3 regions of the Cytobacillus sp. FSL R7-0696 genome follow, and region 3 is predicted to be linked to each of the others. Evidence: a T-box and tRNA genes for the amino acid it is inferred to sense, from the RefSeq annotation. Region 3 holds a T-box; the other regions hold tRNA genes.

What was found. The T-box of region 3 lies ahead of leuS (leucine--tRNA ligase). A T-box ahead of a tRNA ligase gene usually reads a tRNA of that ligase, here a tRNA-Leu.
Region 1: it has a tRNA-Leu gene. The T-box ahead of leuS (leucine--tRNA ligase) is inferred to sense a tRNA for this amino acid. The anticodon was not compared.
Region 2: it has a tRNA-Leu gene. The T-box ahead of leuS (leucine--tRNA ligase) is inferred to sense a tRNA for this amino acid. The anticodon was not compared.

Annotation. Positions count from the first base shown of each region.
Region 1 covers NZ_JBBOWA010000001.1:2,529,671-2,536,169, forward strand. The annotation lists rRNA gene MKX29_RS12930 (16S ribosomal RNA) at 1-825, shown strand, start outside; rRNA gene MKX29_RS12935 (23S ribosomal RNA) at 1,218-4,150, shown strand; rRNA gene rrf (5S ribosomal RNA) at 4,423-4,539, shown strand; tRNA gene MKX29_RS12945 (tRNA-Glu) at 4,570-4,644, shown strand; tRNA gene MKX29_RS12950 (tRNA-Val) at 4,649-4,724, shown strand; tRNA gene MKX29_RS12955 (tRNA-Thr) at 4,740-4,815, shown strand; tRNA gene MKX29_RS12960 (tRNA-Lys) at 4,830-4,905, shown strand; tRNA gene MKX29_RS12965 (tRNA-Leu) at 4,915-4,996, shown strand; tRNA gene MKX29_RS12970 (tRNA-Gly) at 5,018-5,092, shown strand; tRNA gene MKX29_RS12975 (tRNA-Arg) at 5,096-5,169, shown strand; tRNA gene MKX29_RS12980 (tRNA-Pro) at 5,178-5,254, shown strand; tRNA gene MKX29_RS12985 (tRNA-Ala) at 5,268-5,343, shown strand; tRNA gene MKX29_RS12990 (tRNA-Met) at 5,371-5,444, shown strand; tRNA gene MKX29_RS12995 (tRNA-Ser) at 5,461-5,553, shown strand; tRNA gene MKX29_RS13000 (tRNA-Met) at 5,568-5,641, shown strand; tRNA gene MKX29_RS13005 (tRNA-Asp) at 5,645-5,721, shown strand; tRNA gene MKX29_RS13010 (tRNA-Phe) at 5,741-5,816, shown strand; tRNA gene MKX29_RS13015 (tRNA-Tyr) at 5,830-5,913, shown strand; tRNA gene MKX29_RS13020 (tRNA-Trp) at 5,917-5,990, shown strand; tRNA gene MKX29_RS13025 (tRNA-His) at 5,997-6,072, shown strand; tRNA gene MKX29_RS13030 (tRNA-Gln) at 6,089-6,160, shown strand; tRNA gene MKX29_RS13035 (tRNA-Cys) at 6,165-6,235, shown strand; tRNA gene MKX29_RS13040 (tRNA-Leu) at 6,240-6,321, shown strand; tRNA gene MKX29_RS13045 (tRNA-Gly) at 6,339-6,409, shown strand; tRNA gene MKX29_RS13050 (tRNA-Ile) at 6,417-6,493, shown strand.
Region 2 covers NZ_JBBOWA010000001.1:1,174,237-1,180,735, forward strand. The annotation lists rRNA gene MKX29_RS06140 (23S ribosomal RNA) at 1-2,561, opposite strand, end outside; rRNA gene MKX29_RS06145 (16S ribosomal RNA) at 2,887-4,435, opposite strand; tRNA gene MKX29_RS06150 (tRNA-Gly) at 4,554-4,627, opposite strand; tRNA gene MKX29_RS06155 (tRNA-Pro) at 4,653-4,729, opposite strand; tRNA gene MKX29_RS06160 (tRNA-Arg) at 4,738-4,814, opposite strand; tRNA gene MKX29_RS06165 (tRNA-Leu) at 4,880-4,966, opposite strand; tRNA gene MKX29_RS06170 (tRNA-Lys) at 4,982-5,054, opposite strand; tRNA gene MKX29_RS06175 (tRNA-Gln) at 5,062-5,136, opposite strand; tRNA gene MKX29_RS06180 (tRNA-Asp) at 5,148-5,224, opposite strand; tRNA gene MKX29_RS06185 (tRNA-Glu) at 5,240-5,311, opposite strand; tRNA gene MKX29_RS06190 (tRNA-Ser) at 5,352-5,442, opposite strand; tRNA gene MKX29_RS06195 (tRNA-Asn) at 5,447-5,521, opposite strand; gene MKX29_RS06200 (SprT family protein) at 5,613-6,068, opposite strand; gene cmpA (cortex morphogenetic protein CmpA) at 6,184-6,303, shown strand; gene MKX29_RS06210 (Tex family protein) at 6,382-6,499, opposite strand, start outside.
Region 3 covers NZ_JBBOWA010000001.1:2,814,801-2,821,299, reverse strand. The annotation lists gene leuS (leucine--tRNA ligase) at 1-1,863, opposite strand, end outside; T-box leader at 1,921-2,151, opposite strand; gene MKX29_RS14750 (hypothetical protein) at 2,337-2,690, shown strand; gene MKX29_RS14745 (MDR family MFS transporter) at 2,739-3,923, opposite strand; gene MKX29_RS14740 (glycogen biosynthesis protein GlgD) at 4,214-4,378, opposite strand; gene MKX29_RS14735 (YtzC family protein) at 4,393-4,656, opposite strand; gene MKX29_RS14730 (TIGR01212 family radical SAM protein) at 4,832-5,800, shown strand; gene MKX29_RS14725 (class I SAM-dependent methyltransferase) at 5,797-6,369, shown strand.

The DNA of each region.
Region 1 (6,499 bases), 290 kb from region 3:
CAGTGGCGAAGGCGACTTTCTGGTCTGTAACTGACGCTGAGGCGCGAAAGCGTGGGGAGCAAACAGGATTAGATACCCTGGTAGTCCACGCCGTAAACGATGAGTGCTAAGTGTTAGAGGGTTTCCGCCCTTTAGTGCTGCAGCAAACGCATTAAGCACTCCGCCTGGGGAGTACGACCGCAAGGTTGAAACTCAAAGGAATTGACGGGGGCCCGCACAAGCGGTGGAGCATGTGGTTTAATTCGAAGCAACGCGAAGAACCTTACCAGGTCTTGACATCCTCTGACAATCCTAGAGATAGGACTTTCCCCTTCGGGGGACAGAGTGACAGGTGGTGCATGGTTGTCGTCAGCTCGTGTCGTGAGATGTTGGGTTAAGTCCCGCAACGAGCGCAACCCTTGATCTTAGTTGCCAGCATTCAGTTGGGCACTCTAAGGTGACTGCCGGTGACAAACCGGAGGAAGGTGGGGATGACGTCAAATCATCATGCCCCTTATGACCTGGGCTACACACGTGCTACAATGGATGGTACAAAGGGCTGCAAGACCGCGAGGTTTAGCCAATCCCATAAAACCATTCTCAGTTCGGATTGTAGGCTGCAACTCGCCTACATGAAGCCGGAATCGCTAGTAATCGCGGATCAGCATGCCGCGGTGAATACGTTCCCGGGCCTTGTACACACCGCCCGTCACACCACGAGAGTTTGTAACACCCGAAGTCGGTGGGGTAACCTTTTGGAGCCAGCCGCCTAAGGTGGGACAGATGATTGGGGTGAAGTCGTAACAAGGTAGCCGTATCGGAAGGTGCGGCTGGATCACCTCCTTTCTAAGGAATATACGGAATTAACTTGATGTTAGACTGTTCGTTCAGTTTTGAGAGTATAATCTCTCAAAATAAGATGAAAATAGCGAAGGATTCAAGGAAGCGTAAGCTGACGAGAATACCAAAGCTTACCATTCATTAATCGTTCTTTGAAAACTAGATAATGTAATGAAGAAGATTACCGAGTAATCGCCACCTTAGTTATTTTCTCTCTATTTAATAGTAATAGAGTAAAGATACTAAACTTTTTTAAGAAAACACAACCGTGAGGGTTGTGAGAAGCAAGCAGTTCAAGGAAGCGAGCGAGGAAACACCGGAGTGTGCGTCTTGTGCACATGAGGATGTTGACGAGTGAGCTGACGCCGAAATGCGTAGCTTATCGCAAGCCGAACAATGGTTAAGTTAATAAGGGCGCACGGTGAATGCCTTGGCACTAGGAGCCGATGAAGGACGGGACTAACACCGATATGCTTCGGGGAGCTGTAAGTAAGCTTTGATCCGGAGATTTCCGAATGGGGAAACCCCCTATCCGTTATGGGATAGGATCCATACCTGAATACATAGGGTATGGAAGGCAGACCCGGGGAACTGAAACATCTAAGTACCCGGAGGAAGAGAAAGCAAACGCGATTCCCTGAGTAGCGGCGAGCGAAACGGGATTAGCCCAAACCAAGAGGCTTGCCTCTTGGGGTTGTAGGACATTCTATACGGAGTTACAAAGGAACGAGATAGACGAAGAGGTCTGGAAAGGCCCGCCATAGGAGGTAAAAGCCCTGTAGTTGAAACTTCGTTCCCTCCAGAGTGGATCCTGAGTACGGCGGGACACGAGAAATCCCGTCGGAAGCAGGGAGGACCATCTCCCAAGGCTAAATACTCCCTAGTGACCGATAGTGAACCAGTACCGTGAGGGAAAGGTGAAAAGCACCCCGGAAGGGGAGTGAAAGAGATCCTGAAACCGTGTGCCTACAAGTAGTTAGAGCCCGTTAATGGGTGATAGCGTGCCTTTTGTAGAATGAACCGGCGAGTTACGATTACATGCGAGGTTAAGTTGGACAGACGGAGCCGTAGCGAAAGCGAGTCTGAATAGGGCGAATGAGTATGTGGTCGTAGACCCGAAACCAGGTGATCTACCCATGTCCAGGGTGAAGTCCAGGTAACACTGGATGGAGGCCCGAACCCACGTACGTTGAAAAGTGCGGGGATGAGGTGTGGGTAGCGGAGAAATTCCAATCGAACTTGGAGATAGCTGGTTCTCTCCGAAATAGCTTTAGGGCTAGCCTCATGCGTAAGAATCTTGGAGGTAGAGCACTGTTTGGACTAGGGGCCCTCATCGGGTTACCGAATTCAGACAAACTCCGAATGCCAAAGATTTATCCATGGGAGTCAGACTGCGAGTGATAAGATCCGTAGTCAAGAGGGAAACAGCCCAGACCACCAGCTAAGGTCCCAAAGTATACGTTAAGTGGAAAAGGATGTGGAGTTGCTTAGACAACCAGGATGTTGGCTTAGAAGCAGCCACCATTTAAAGAGTGCGTAATAGCTCACTGGTCGAGTGACTCCGCGCCGAAAATGTACCGGGGCTAAACGTATCACCGAAGCTGTGGATTGAACATCGTTGATGTTCAGTGGTAGGAGAGCGTTCTAAGGGCGTTGAAGCTAGACCGTAAGGACTGGTGGAGCGCTTAGAAGTGAGAATGCCGGTATGAGTAGCGAAAGATGGGTGAGAATCCCATCCACCGAATGCCTAAGGTTTCCTGAGGAAGGCTCGTCCGCTCAGGGTTAGTCGGGACCTAAGCCGAGGCTGAAAAGCGTAGGCGATGGACAACAGGTTGATATTCCTGTACCACCGTATTCTGTTTGAGTGATGGGGGGACGCAGGAGGATAGGGTAAGCGCACGATTGGATGTGCGTCTAAGCAGTTAGAGGGACCATGAGGCAAATCCCATGGTCATATACCTTGAGCTGTGATAGCGAGGGAAATTTAGTACCGAAGTTCTTGATTCCACACTGCCAAGAAAAGCCTCTAGCGAGGAATAAGGTGCCCGTACCGCAAACCGACACAGGTAGGCGAGGAGAGAATCCTAAGGTGAGCGAGAGAACTCTCGTTAAGGAACTCGGCAAAATGACCCCGTAACTTCGGGAGAAGGGGTGCTCATTAGGGTGTTAAAGCCTTGATGAGCCGCAGTGAATAGGCCCAGGCGACTGTTTAGCAAAAACACAGGTCTCTGCGAAGCCGCAAGGCGAAGTATAGGGGCTGACGCCTGCCCGGTGCTGGAAGGTTAAGAGGAGAGGTTAGCTCACGCGAAGCTTTGAATCGAAGCCCCAGTAAACGGCGGCCGTAACTATAACGGTCCTAAGGTAGCGAAATTCCTTGTCGGGTAAGTTCCGACCCGCACGAAAGGCGTAACGATCTGGGCACTGTCTCAACGAGAGACTCGGTGAAATTATAGTACCTGTGAAGATGCAGGTTACCCGCGACAGGACGGAAAGACCCCGTGGAGCTTTACTGTAGCCTGATATTGAATTTTGGTACAGCTTGTACAGGATAGGTAGGAGCCTTAGAAGCCGGAGCGCTAGCTTCGGTGGAGGCGTCGGTGGGATACTACCCTGGCTGTATTGAAATTCTAACCCACATCCCTTATCGGGATGGGAGACAGTGTCAGGTGGGCAGTTTGACTGGGGCGGTCGCCTCCTAAAGAGTAACGGAGGCGCCCAAAGGTTCCCTCAGAATGGTTGGAAATCATTCGTAGAGTGTAAAGGCACAAGGGAGCTTGACTGCGAGACCTACAAGTCGAGCAGGGACGAAAGTCGGGCTTAGTGATCCGGTGGTTCCGCATGGAAGGGCCATCGCTCAACGGATAAAAGCTACCCCGGGGATAACAGGCTTATCTCCCCCAAGAGTCCACATCGACGGGGAGGTTTGGCACCTCGATGTCGGCTCATCGCATCCTGGGGCTGTAGTCGGTCCCAAGGGTTGGGCTGTTCGCCCATTAAAGCGGTACGCGAGCTGGGTTCAGAACGTCGTGAGACAGTTCGGTCCCTATCCGTCGTGGGCGCAGGAAATTTGAGAGGAGCTGTCCTTAGTACGAGAGGACCGGGATGGACGCACCGCTGGTGTACCAGTTGTCTTGCCAAAGGCATCGCTGGGTAGCTATGTGCGGAAGGGATAAGTGCTGAAAGCATCTAAGCATGAAGCCCCCCTCGAGATGAGATTTCCCATAGCGCAAGCTAGTAAGATCCCTGAAAGATGATCAGGTTGATAGGTTAGAGGTGGAAGTGTGGCGACACATGTAGCTGACTAATACTAATCGATCGAGGACTTAACCAAAACGAAAAGCGAAAGCGCCTTGCACAGGTGCGACAAGCATAAGACGGATTTGACAGGAGGTTGTTCTTTAACCTCATGACAAATTTGACTTATGACCTCGAGCACCTAGGCGCTGTAGCTGGACAATTCGAAATGCGGGCGGCTACTAGCCGCCGCAGCTAGACAGCACTACGTAAGTAGTAGCCTACAGTACGCATTCAGGCGATTACTCAATAACAATCTTCTTCAACATTACCTAGTTTTGAGGGAACGATTCCCTTACAATTTTATAGTTCGGTGGCGATAGCGAGAAGGTCACACCCGTTCCCATACCGAACACGGAAGTTAAGCTTCTCAGCGCCGATGGTAGTTAGGGGCTGTCCCCTTGTGAGAGTAGGACGCTGCCGGGCAAACTACCCCATTTTTTGGGGTTATTTTTTGGCCCCTTGGTCAAGCGGTTAAGACACCGCCCTTTCACGGCGGTAACACGGGTTCGAATCCCGTAGGGGTCACCATTTTGGAGGATTAGCTCAGCTGGGAGAGCATCTGCCTTACAAGCAGAGGGTCGGCGGTTCGATCCCGTCATCCTCCACCATTTTTTTGTATATTTGCCGGCCTAGCTCAATTGGTAGAGCAACTGACTTGTAATCAGTAGGTTGGGGGTTCAAGTCCTCTGGCCGGCACCACTCGTGCTTTGTACGAGCCATTAGCTCAGTTGGTAGAGCATCTGACTTTTAATCAGAGGGTCGAAGGTTCGAGTCCTTCATGGCTCACCATTTAAATTTGCGGGTGTGGCGGAATTGGCAGACGCACCAGACTTAGGATCTGGCGCCGCAAGGCGTGGGGGTTCGACTCCCTTCACCCGCATTAGTTTTATAATGAATAGTTGCGGAAGTAGTTCAGTGGTAGAACATCACCTTGCCAAGGTGAGGGTCGCGGGTTCGAATCCCGTCTTCCGCTCCAGATGCGCCCGTAGCTCAATTGGATAGAGCGTTTGACTACGGATCAAAAGGTTAGGGGTTCGACTCCTCTCGGGCGCGCTTTATTTCGGGAAGTAGCTCAGCTTGGTAGAGCACTTGGTTTGGGACCAAGGGGTCGCAGGTTCGAATCCTGTCTTCCCGACCACGAATACTTTTTAGGGGCCTTAGCTCAGCTGGGAGAGCGCCTGCTTTGCACGCAGGAGGTCAGCGGTTCGATCCCGCTAGGCTCCACCAATTTAATTTTTATAAAATATATTTTATGGCGGTGTAGCTCAGCTGGCTAGAGCGTACGGTTCATACCCGTGAGGTCGGGGGTTCGATCCCCTCCGCCGCTATTGCTTTTTTATTAATGGAGGAATACCCAAGTCTGGCTGAAGGGATCGGTCTTGAAAACCGACAGGGGTGTTAAAGCCCGCGGGGGTTCGAATCCCTCTTCCTCCGCCATTAATATTTATTATCGCGGGGTGGAGCAGTCCGGTAGCTCGTCGGGCTCATAACCCGAAGGTCGCAGGTTCAAATCCTGCCCCCGCAATCTGGTCCGGTAGTTCAGTTGGTTAGAATGCCTGCCTGTCACGCAGGAGGTCGCGGGTTCGAGTCCCGTCCGGACCGCCATTTACATATTTATTATTTTGGCTCAGTAGCTCAGTCGGTAGAGCAAAGGACTGAAAATCCTTGTGTCGGCGGTTCGATTCCGTCCTGAGCCACCATTTATTCTTTTTTGGAGGGGTAGCGAAGTGGCTAAACGCGGCGGACTGTAAATCCGCTCCTTCGGGTTCGGCAGTTCGAATCTGCCCCCCTCCACCATCTAGGGGTATAGTTTAATGGTAAAACGAAGGTCTCCAAAACCTTTGATGTGGGTTCGATTCCTACTACCCCTGCCATTCATGGCGGTTGTGGCGAAGTGGTTAACGCATCGGATTGTGGTTCCGACATTCGTGGGTTCGATTCCCATCAGCCGCCCCATTTTTAAATATTTTGTTGGGCTATAGCCAAGTGGTAAGGCAACGGATTTTGATTCCGTCATTCGTAGGTTCGAACCCTACTAGCCCAGTTATGGCAGCATAGCCAAGTGGTAAGGCAGAGGTCTGCAAAACCTTTATCCCCGGTTCAAATCCGGGTGTTGCCTTTATGCCGGTGTGGCGGAATTGGCAGACGCGCACGACTCAAAATCGTGTTCCTTCGGGAGTGTCGGTTCGACCCCGACCACCGGTATGTTGAAGTTCTTAAATGCGGGTGTAGTTTAGTGGTAAAACCTCAGCCTTCCAAGCTGATGATGAGGGTTCGATTCCCTTCACCCGCTTAAATAGGGGCCTATAGCTCAGCTGGTTAGAGCGCACGCCTGATAAGCGTGAGGTCGATGGTTCGAGTCCATTTAGGCCCACCATTTATA
Region 2 (6,499 bases), 1.6 Mb from region 3:
GCCCCAGGATGCGATGAGCCGACATCGAGGTGCCAAACCTCCCCGTCGATGTGGACTCTTGGGGGAGATAAGCCTGTTATCCCCGGGGTAGCTTTTATCCGTTGAGCGATGGCCCTTCCATGCGGAACCACCGGATCACTAAGCCCGACTTTCGTCCCTGCTCGACTTGTAGGTCTCGCAGTCAAGCTCCCTTGTGCCTTTACACTCTACGAATGATTTCCAACCATTCTGAGGGAACCTTTGGGCGCCTCCGTTACTCTTTAGGAGGCGACCGCCCCAGTCAAACTGCCCACCTGACACTGTCTCCCATCCCGATAAGGGATGTGGGTTAGAATTTCAATACAGCCAGGGTAGTATCCCACCGACGCCTCCACCGAAGCTAGCGCTCCGGCTTCTAAGGCTCCTACCTATCCTGTACAAGCTGTACCAAAATTCAATATCAGGCTACAGTAAAGCTCCACGGGGTCTTTCCGTCCTGTCGCGGGTAACCTGCATCTTCACAGGTACTATAATTTCACCGAGTCTCTCGTTGAGACAGTGCCCAGATCGTTACGCCTTTCGTGCGGGTCGGAACTTACCCGACAAGGAATTTCGCTACCTTAGGACCGTTATAGTTACGGCCGCCGTTTACTGGGGCTTCGATTCAAAGCTTCGCGTGAGCTAACCTCTCCTCTTAACCTTCCAGCACCGGGCAGGCGTCAGCCCCTATACTTCGCCTTGCGGCTTCGCAGAGACCTGTGTTTTTGCTAAACAGTCGCCTGGGCCTATTCACTGCGGCTCATCAAGGCTTTAACACCCTAATGAGCACCCCTTCTCCCGAAGTTACGGGGTCATTTTGCCGAGTTCCTTAACGAGAGTTCTCTCGCTCACCTTAGGATTCTCTCCTCGCCTACCTGTGTCGGTTTGCGGTACGGGCACCTTATTCCTCGCTAGAGGCTTTTCTTGGCAGTGTGGAATCAAGAACTTCGGTACTAAATTTCCCTCGCTATCACAGCTCAAGGTATATGACCATGGGATTTGCCTCATGGTCCCTCTAACTGCTTAGACGCACATCCAATCGTGCGCTTACCCTATCCTCCTGCGTCCCCCCATCACTCAAACAGAATACGGTGGTACAGGAATATCAACCTGTTGTCCATCGCCTACGCTTTTCAGCCTCGGCTTAGGTCCCGACTAACCCTGAGCGGACGAGCCTTCCTCAGGAAACCTTAGGCATTCGGTGGATGGGATTCTCACCCATCTTTCGCTACTCATACCGGCATTCTCACTTCTAAGCGCTCCACCAGTCCTTACGGTCTAGCTTCAACGCCCTTAGAACGCTCTCCTACCACTGAACATCAACGATGTTCAATCCACAGCTTCGGTGATACGTTTAGCCCCGGTACATTTTCGGCGCGGAGTCACTCGACCAGTGAGCTATTACGCACTCTTTAAATGGTGGCTGCTTCTAAGCCAACATCCTGGTTGTCTAAGCAACTCCACATCCTTTTCCACTTAACGTATACTTTGGGACCTTAGCTGGTGGTCTGGGCTGTTTCCCTCTTGACTACGGATCTTATCACTCGCAGTCTGACTCCCATGGATAAATCTTTGGCATTCGGAGTTTGTCTGAATTCGGTAACCCGATGAGGGCCCCTAGTCCAAACAGTGCTCTACCTCCAAGATTCTTACGCATGAGGCTAGCCCTAAAGCTATTTCGGAGAGAACCAGCTATCTCCAAGTTCGATTGGAATTTCTCCGCTACCCACACCTCATCCCCGCACTTTTCAACGTACGTGGGTTCGGGCCTCCATCCAGTGTTACCTGGACTTCACCCTGGACATGGGTAGATCACCTGGTTTCGGGTCTACGACCACATACTCATTCGCCCTATTCAGACTCGCTTTCGCTACGGCTCCGTCTGTCCAACTTAACCTCGCATGTAATCGTAACTCGCCGGTTCATTCTACAAAAGGCACGCTATCACCCATTAACGGGCTCTAACTACTTGTAGGCACACGGTTTCAGGATCTCTTTCACTCCCCTTCCGGGGTGCTTTTCACCTTTCCCTCACGGTACTGGTTCACTATCGGTCACTAGGGAGTATTTAGCCTTGGGAGATGGTCCTCCCTGCTTCCGACGGGATTTCTCGTGTCCCGCCGTACTCAGGATCCACTCTGGAGGGAACGAAGTTTCAACTACAGGGCTTTTACCTCCTATGGCGGGCCTTTCCAGACCTCTTCGTCTATCTCGTTCCTTTGTAACTCCGTATAGAATGTCCTACAACCCCAAGAGGCAAGCCTCTTGGTTTGGGCTAATCCCGTTTCGCTCGCCGCTACTCAGGGAATCGCGTTTGCTTTCTCTTCCTCCGGGTACTTAGATGTTTCAGTTCCCCGGGTCTGCCTTCCATACCCTATGTATTCAGGTATGGATCCTATCCCATAACGGATAGGGGGTTTCCCCATTCGGAAATCTCCGGATCAAAGCTTACTTACAGCTCCCCGAAGCATATCGGTGTTAGTCCCGTCCTTCATCGGCTCCTAGTGCCAAGGCATTCACCGTGCGCCCTTATTAACTTAACCATTGTTCGGCTTGCGATAAGCTACGCATTTCGGCGTCAGCTCACTCGTCAACATCCTCATGTGCACAAGACGCACACTCCGGTGTTTCCTCGCTCGCTTCCTTGAACTGCTTGCTTCTCACAACCCTCACGGTTGTGTTTTTTAAAAAAAGTTTAGTATCTCTACTCTATTACTATTATATAGAGAGAAAATAACTAAGGTGGCGATTACTCGGTAATCTTCTTCATTACATTATCTAGTTTTCAAAGAACGATTGAATTGAGAGATTATACTCTCAAAACTGAACGAACAGTCTAACATCAAGTTAATTCCGTATATTCCTTAGAAAGGAGGTGATCCAGCCGCACCTTCCGATACGGCTACCTTGTTACGACTTCACCCCAATCATCTGTCCCACCTTAGGCGGCTGGCTCCAAAAGGTTACCCCACCGACTTCGGGTGTTACAAACTCTCGTGGTGTGACGGGCGGTGTGTACAAGGCCCGGGAACGTATTCACCGCGGCATGCTGATCCGCGATTACTAGCGATTCCGGCTTCATGTAGGCGAGTTGCAGCCTACAATCCGAACTGAGAATGGTTTTATGGGATTGGCTAAACCTCGCGGTCTTGCAGCCCTTTGTACCATCCATTGTAGCACGTGTGTAGCCCAGGTCATAAGGGGCATGATGATTTGACGTCATCCCCACCTTCCTCCGGTTTGTCACCGGCAGTCACCTTAGAGTGCCCAACTGAATGCTGGCAACTAAGATCAAGGGTTGCGCTCGTTGCGGGACTTAACCCAACATCTCACGACACGAGCTGACGACAACCATGCACCACCTGTCACTCTGTCCCCCGAAGGGGAAAGTCCTATCTCTAGGATTGTCAGAGGATGTCAAGACCTGGTAAGGTTCTTCGCGTTGCTTCGAATTAAACCACATGCTCCACCGCTTGTGCGGGCCCCCGTCAATTCCTTTGAGTTTCAACCTTGCGGTCGTACTCCCCAGGCGGAGTGCTTAATGCGTTTGCTGCAGCACTAAAGGGCGGAAACCCTCTAACACTTAGCACTCATCGTTTACGGCGTGGACTACCAGGGTATCTAATCCTGTTTGCTCCCCACGCTTTCGCGCCTCAGCGTCAGTTACAGACCAGAAAGTCGCCTTCGCCACTGGTGTTCCTCCAAATCTCTACGCATTTCACCGCTACACTTGGAATTCCACTTTCCTCTTCTGCACTCAAGTTCCCCAGTTTCCAATGACCCTCCACGGTTGAGCCGTGGGCTTTCACATCAGACTTAAAGAACCGCCTGCGCGCGCTTTACGCCCAATAATTCCGGACAACGCTTGCCACCTACGTATTACCGCGGCTGCTGGCACGTAGTTAGCCGTGGCTTTCTGGTTAGGTACCGTCAAGGTACCGGCAGTTACTCCGGTACTTGTTCTTCCCTAACAACAGAGTTTTACGATCCGAAAACCTTCATCACTCACGCGGCGTTGCTCCGTCAGACTTTCGTCCATTGCGGAAGATTCCCTACTGCTGCCTCCCGTAGGAGTCTGGGCCGTGTCTCAGTCCCAGTGTGGCCGATCACCCTCTCAGGTCGGCTACGCATCGTCGCCTTGGTGAGCCGTTACCTCACCAACTAGCTAATGCGCCGCGGGCCCATCTGTAAGTGATAGCAGAACCATCTTTCAATCTAATTATATGTATAAATAGATATTATCCGGTATTAGCCCCGGTTTCCCGGAGTTATCCCAGTCTTACAGGCAGGTTGCCCACGTGTTACTCACCCGTCCGCCGCTAATCTTTGGGAGCAAGCTCCCTCAGATTCGCTCGACTTGCATGTATTAGGCACGCCGCCAGCGTTCGTCCTGAGCCAGGATCAAACTCTCCAATAAAGTGTTTGATTAGCTCATTTGCACCTATGGTGCTTTGTTGCTGATAAATCAGCTTTTTTAGAATTACGCTTGACGTTTTACGTTCGTTCAGTTTTCAAAGAACAATCTTTTTCGGTAATGGAGCGGGTGAAGGGAATCGAACCCTCATCATCAGCTTGGAAGGCTGAGGTTTTACCACTAAACTACACCCGCATTTAATTAATTTGTTGGTTTCGCATGGTCGGGAAGACAGGATTCGAACCTGCGACCCCTTGGTCCCAAACCAAGTGCTCTACCAAGCTGAGCTACTTCCCGTAAGTATATGGCGCGCCCGAGAGGAGTCGAACCCCTAACCTTTTGATCCGTAGTCAAACGCTCTATCCAATTGAGCTACGGGCGCCTTGAAGCAACTCTATTATAATATCACACTAATTTTAATGAGTCAAGTATTTTTTTAAATCTTTTTGGTGCGGCCGAGAGGACTTGAACCTCCACGGGTTATTCACCCACTAGGCCCTCAACCTAGCGCGTCTGCCATTCCGCCACGACCGCATAAATTGTTTAAGATGAGCCATGAAGGACTCGAACCTTCGACCCTCTGATTAAAAGTCAGATGCTCTACCAACTGAGCTAATGGCTCATAAAAATGGCTGGGCTAGCAGGGATCGAACCTGCGAATGACGGAATCAAAATCCGTTGCCTTACCGCTTGGCTATAGCCCATTATTAAGATATGGCGGTCCGGACGGGACTCGAACCCGCGACCTCCTGCGTGACAGGCAGGCATTCTAACCAACTGAACTACCGGACCTAACCTTTAAAAAGATGACCCCTACGGGATTCGAACCCGTGTTACCGCCGTGAAAGGGCGGTGTCTTAACCGCTTGACCAAGGGGCCATAACATAAAAAAAAGAAAAAACAAATATGTATATAAGAATGGCGGAGAAGGAGGGATTTGAACCCTCGCGCCAGTTGCCCGACCTACACCCTTAGCAGGGGCGCCTCTTCAGCCACTTGAGTACTTCTCCAAAATGGCTCCGCAGGTAGGATTCGAACCTACGACCGTTCGGTTAACAGCCGAATGCTCTACCACTGAGCTACTGCGGAATATGTTAAAAGAGAATATGTAGTCAACAAGCACTGCCTTATCGACTCTTTAAATTATAATTACCACCATGTAAAAAGTCAAGCATGAATTTCAATTATTTTTATCAGCAGATATTAACACTAATTTGCCCATACATTGGCCACATCTATACTTGTTTGTGTTGATTCGACGCTTCCTTCTATAAAGTTGATTGCACTGGTTACATTTATACTTAATGTAAGAAACTTTCTGAGGTAAAGACGAACAATGCCTCGGTGCACCTACTTTAGCCATTAGCCTCCGAAAATCACTATCTCGATGTTGATAGCCTGCCCCAGCCAAATGCAGATGGTAATGACATAGTTCATGTTTAATAATACCAACTAATTCTTCCATTCCTAGATGCTGATAATATGTCGGATTAATTTCAATGCGGTGATCAGACAGCATATATCGTCCTCCGGTTGTTCTTAATCTACTATTGAATTTCGCTGTATGACGAAAAGGAAGATCGAACCACCTCAAGGATACTTCTTCAACTAACCTTTGTAATTCCTTATCACTCATTTCTTCACTCCTTTCAAGGATAAAATTAGCACGTGACAACCTATAGGCGCATACAATTGATATACATTAGCATAGCATAAAGGACCGTGGAAAGTGAGAGAAAGGAGGCTATTCCATGCCTGTTTGGTTACAGAACCAAATGAAACGTGCTTTCTTAGAGAAGGACCGTTATCAAATTAAATTATTGAATCAATGCTGGTACTTTTATAGAAAGAAGCATTGTTCTGGTACGTAGGAAACTCCTTCTCAAACAACCCCACAATGAACTACATAAAAAGCCGTTGGGGGAAATACCACGGCTTTTTATGCTTATTTATTTACCTTGTTGGAGCATGGTTAACGCCACTCTGCCTTTTTGTTGATCTACCGAATCAACCCATACAGTAACAACATCACCAACAGATACGACATCTAACGGATGTTTCACAAAC
Region 3 (6,499 bases):
ATCTAATCCATTTGTAGACCAAGCAATGGAAGCATCTAGTGGTCCCATAAACATTTCATATAAACGAAGCGTATCCGCTCCATGGCTTTCTACAACGGCATCAGGGTTAACAACATTCCCTTTTGACTTACTCATTTTTTCATTATTTTCCCCAAGAATCATGCCTTGGTTAAATAATTTTTGGAATGGTTCTTTCGTATCCACTACACCGATATCGTATAATACTTTATGCCAGAAACGAGCATATAATAAGTGAAGAACCGCATGTTCAGCGCCACCAATATAAATATCAACCGGTAACCACTCTTTTAATTTTTCCGCATCAGCTAATGCCTCACTGTTTTTCGGATCAATATAACGTAAATAGTACCAGCAGCTACCTGCCCATTGTGGCATCGTGTTGGTTTCACGGCGACCTTTTTTACCTGTTTCAGGGTCAATAACATTAACCCACTCTTCAATATTAGCTAACGGTGATTCACCTGTACCAGATGGCTTAATCTCCGTTGTTGTTGGTAAAATTAACGGTAACTCTTCGTAAGGAACTCCCGTCATTGTACCATCTTCCCAATGAATAACAGGAATCGGTTCACCCCAATATCTTTGACGACTAAATAACCAATCACGTAAGCGATATGTCACTTTTTTCGTCCCAATCTCTTTCTCTTCTAGCCAAGCGATCATTTTTGTAATTGCTTCTTCTTTACCTAAGCCATTTAAGAAATCAGAATTAATATGTTCTCCTTCACCGGCATAAGCTTCTTTAGAAATATCTCCACCAGCTACGACTTCTTTAATAGGCAAGTTAAATTCTTTCGCGAAATCATAATCACGCTCGTCATGAGCTGGAACAGCCATAATGGCACCTGTACCATATGAAGCAAGCACATAATCAGCAATCCAAATCGGCATTTTTTCACCGTTAGCAGGGTTAATTGCATAAGCACCTGTGAATACACCTGTTTTTTCTTTAGCTAAATCAGTTCTTTCTAAATCACTCTTTGTTTTAACTTTTTCAATATAAGTCTCAACTGCATTACGTTGCTCTTCTGTTGTAATTACATCAACTAGTTTATGCTCTGGTGCAAGGACAGCATATGTCGCACCAAATAATGTGTCTGGTCGTGTCGTAAACACTTCAAACGTACCTTTGTCACCTTCGATATGGAAAGTCACTTCAGCACCTTCAGAACGGCCAATCCAGTTACGCTGCATATCCTTCAAGCTTTCTGGCCAATCAAGTAAATCAAGATCTTCTAGTAAACGGTCAGCATAAGCTGTTATTTTTAACATCCATTGGCGCATCGGTCTTCTTTCAACAGGATGGCCTCCACGTTCACTTTTCCCATCAATTACCTCTTCATTAGCAAGCACAGTTCCAAGTGCAGGACACCAGTTCACTGCTACTTCATCGATATAAGCAAGACCTTTTTCATAAAGCTTTAAGAAAATCCATTGCGTCCATTTATAATATTCCGGATCTGTTGTGTTAATTTCACGATCCCAGTCATAAGAAAATCCTAATGATTTAATTTGACGGCGGAATGTATTAATGTTTTTCTCGGTAAATTCAGCTGGGTCATTCCCTGTATCAAGGGCATATTGTTCAGCAGGTAAACCAAATGCATCCCATCCCATTGGGTGAAGAACATTATACCCTTGCATTCTTTTCATACGGGCAAGAATATCTGTTGCTGTATATCCTTCAGGGTGTCCTACGTGTAAACCTACACCAGACGGATAAGGAAACATATCTAACGCATAGAACTTTCTCTTCCCTTTTTCTTCACCCGTTTTAAATGTTTTTTGTTCTTCCCAATAGTGTTGCCACTTACCTTCAATTTGCTGATGATTAAAGCTCATCTTCTTTCCTCCTAAAAATGCTACGTTTTTAAGTATAAAAAAACCCCTCATCCCTCAAAAAGGGACGAGAGGATTATGTATATCTCCCGCGGTACCACCCACATTAACAGTTTACAGTTAACTGTTCACTTCATTCATCCTTAACGCGGAGTACGGCAAGCATTACTGTCATTTTCACACTTGCTGCTCAGTAGGTGAGTTCATGCAAGGAGCTGACTAGCTTACACCAACCGCTAGCTCTCTAATATCAGGCTTCCTAGCATTACTATTCCTCATCATTGCAGTTATAAAATATTCATATTGACATTGTAATCAATTTCAATGGTTGATGCAAGTAGGCTTTCACAAGTTACTATAGATAAGTATAAGCTATTCAAGAAAATCGAAAACGTGTCAATTTTTTAATCCATGTATTACTCTTCCTTATTTTGCCCATAACTATAGTAAAAAATAAGGAAAGGTGATTTCATATTATGAAAGGTATCGCTTTTATTAATGAAAAGTGGATTATGAATGATTTTAAAACGCTAGATGAAAGCCTTGAAGTTCAGAAGCAATCCATCCAGACGTTCATTGAAAATAACCAAATGAAAACCATTAAATTAAATCCTTATCAATTACATGATTACTACACCATTCCACATGCCTTATATTATGATTTAAAACAAACCAAACCGAAGTTAGATTGTCTGATACTCTACTCCGAAAAAGTCATTGAAAGTTTTATCGAGGCCTATCCCGCTCGTTGGTTGATCTTGAAAAGTTTCTTTCATAAAGTCATTTTTCTAGATGAAGTTCAATCACATCATTACCAGGATATTATCTGAATGGTTAAGTAGAGAGCCCCTAGAGTTTTTATCTACGGGGCTCGCTTTTTATGAAGGTATAGCTGGCACAACTTTTTTCTTTTTAAGCTTCTTATCATAAACAACAGTTGTATATACGGAAATGAGCAGTAATGCCATTAATATACCGAAAAGCATCTTCACACCGTATACATCCACGAGTACGCCACCAAGTAATGGCCCAATCATTCTTCCTCCTGTAGAGACACTGTTAACAATTCCTTGATAGAACCCTTCTTTACCTTTAGGTGCTAAGTCATTAGCAATTGTAGGTACCGCTGGCCATACGAGCATTTCCCCAATGGTTAAAATAATCATTGCTGTGACAAAGCCGGAAAAGGCAACTGCATTTCCTACAACAGCAAAAGAGATAGCAAAAATAAAAATACCAATAATAATTTGTACTTTTAATGATTTTATCCTTTTAACTAGAAGACTAATTAATGGTTGCGCAAGTACAATCATGGCGCCATTTATTGTCCAAAGCATACTGTATTGTTTTAATGAAATCCCAATTTGCTGAGTATATGCTGAGATAGTCGATTGCCATTGCACATAGCCAATACAACATAATAGATAACCGATTAACAAAACGAATAAAGCGTTTAATTTAGGATTACCGCGAAATTTTTGTGCTGTTTTTATTTCATTTGGTTGACTAACCGACTTTACTTCCATTTTTCTATAGCTAGTGATTGCTATCAAGAAAAACAAGATATACATTAGACAATTAGCGATAAAGATATAATTGAAAGAAAATGAAGCTATATACCCCGCCATTGCTGCACCTAATGCTACACCTAGATTTGTCGCTACATACATCGCATTAAACGCTTTTCTGCCGCCCTCTTTCCATACACTTCCTGCCAATGCATACATAGAAGGAAACACGATCCCTGAGCCAAAACCTAATATCGTCAATAATACAATGTATTCCGGCCATCCATGTTTAAAGACCATAATAATGAGTGAAGATAACGAAATGACTATGCCTAATAAAATCGAACGATAGCCACCTAATTTATCAAACAGCACACCACCAACTAGATTGCCTATGACTGTTGCTGCTGAATTGATCATTAAAACAATGCCGGCAATCGATAAAGACTTTCCTAATTCTTCATGCATATAAATGGTGTTTAAAGGCCATAAAAAAGAGGAACCTGTTACATTAACAGCCATCCCAATTACTAATAACCACAAAGCTCGAGGCATCATCCATACCCCTTTCACATTCTAATTCAATTCATTCCATTTCGAATTCCAAAATAAATTCTATTCGTTTTTTATGATGGATTCAATACTAATTTTGTGACAGATTTAGACATCTATCTTATCTATACATAAAAATGAATAATTACTCTTGAAATTAAGCATAAACAGAAGGAATGGATGACATTATGTATGAAATATACAATAATATTTTTTAAATTTATCATAGCCATACACAAGCAAACTCCATGAGATTTGCTTGTGTACAGATCATTTTACTAAATACATATTATTTATTCTGGATGAAATTTAGATTTAACGGGTTGCCCACCTGTTTCCTCATATTTCTTTTTAGATCGTGGGATCACATTCGCACTACCGAATTCTACCTCTTGGTTATTGATACCATTTCTTGTTTTTTGCTCTGGATTGTTTTGTTTTGATTTTTTTCTAACCAATTGTTGTTCACCTCTTAATGGGGAGTAATGATCATTTGATTTTGTAACTGTTGTAGCTGTAATCTCATTCGATGAAGTTCTTCCCTCTGCGCATCTGTGGCACTATGAGACATCGTCATCAAATCATTATAGGCTTGTTCGATATGAGCAAGCGCTTTAGCATAGTCTTGATCGTTATAATGTTCTTGCATTTGCCCATCTTTAAACTGCATGTTAGCAAATTGAATGACTTCTTCACATTGTTGCATTAATTGTTGTACGGATTCACGGGTTGCCATAAAAGCCTTCCCCCTCTTTTTTAATGAAGTGTACGAAGCAAATACGCCTCAATGATAGTATTTACCGAGTGTTCGATTTCTACTAATTGAAATGTTATCAATGTGTAATTGAGTTGATGATTTCTTTCATGATAATATTGAATTTGTCACAGTGGTGACTTTAGGAGGGCTGACTTTGGATTTACTGACTCAATTTCCATATACAAATGATCAAAAACGTTATCATACATGGAACTTTCATTTAAAAAAACATTTCGGGCACAAGGTCTTTAAAGTTGCTTTGGATGGAGGCTTCGATTGTCCTAATCGGGATGGCACTGTCGCTCATGGTGGCTGTACATTTTGCAGCGCAGCAGGTTCAGGTGATTTTGCAGGTAATCGTGCAGAACCATTAGACGTACAATTTATTAAAATCAAGGATAGCATGCATAAGAAATGGAAAAATGGAAAATACATTGCTTATTTCCAGGCATTCACAAATACTCATGCACCTGTTGAAGTACTAAAAGAAAAGTATGAATTTGTCTTAAAACAAGAAGGGGTTGTTGGCTTATCTATTGCCACAAGGCCTGATTGTTTACCAGATGATGTCATAGATTATTTAGCTGACCTTAATAAAAGAACATACTTATGGGTTGAATTAGGCCTACAAACCGTTCATGAAAAAACAGCCCAATTAATTAATCGTGCACATGATTTTGATTGCTATAAAGAAGGAGTAAAGAAACTTCGTCAACATGATATACGTGTCTGTTCTCATATCATTAATGGTTTACCTGAAGAGTCACCTGAAATGATGATGGAAACAGCACAAGAGGTTGCAAAATTAGATGTGCAGGGAATTAAAATACACTTATTACATCTATTAAAAGGAACACCGATGGTTAAGCAATATGAAAAGGGAATGGTTTCATTCCTTAGCCGTGATGAATACATTCAGTTAGTTTGTGACCAATTAGAGATTTTACCTAAAGAGATGATTATTCATCGCATCACTGGCGATGGTCCCATCGACCTTATGATTGGTCCTATGTGGAGTGTGAATAAATGGGATGTGCTAAATGGCATTGATCATGAACTAAAGCGAAGAGATAGCTGGCAAGGTAAATATCATCAACCATTTACCGAGGAGGTGAGCTCTTGAAGCTAGAACGTATTCTACCATTTGCGAGAGAACTACTACAGAAAGCAATTGCACCAGGAGACGTCGTGGTTGATGCTACACTTGGAAATGGACATGACACATTATTTTTAGCTCAGCTCGTTGGCGAACATGGCAGAGTTTATGGATTCGATATCCAAGATGAAGCCATACAGTCTACCCAAATAAAACTTGATGAACATGAACTTTCTAATCGGACTGTTCTATTTAATCGTGGCCATGAGCATGTGACTGCTTGCATTCCACCAATCCATTTCGGTCGTATCACTGGCGCTGTTTTTAATCTCGGTTACTTACCTGGTGGAGACAAAACGATTGTCACAAGACCGAGAACAACTATTTCCGCGATTGAACAGTTAATTGATATGATGGCACCTGAAGGCATTATTATTTTGGTGATTTATCACGGTCATCCAGAAGGTGCTGTTGAGCGTGACTATATTTTGCGTTACTTGAAAACCATTGATCAAAATTCTGCTCATATTTTGCAATATCAATTCATTAACCAAGCTAACCGGCCACCTTTTATTGTTGCGATTGAGAAAAGGTAAGTTAAGACAAATAAACACTCGAACAGACAAGAACAAATTTGTTCTTGTTTTTTATTTTTTCTCGTTTACTTTTGTTTGAATCGAATCTGAGTTATTCTAGTCAAACTTGTAGCCTTTTCTTGATGGTTGA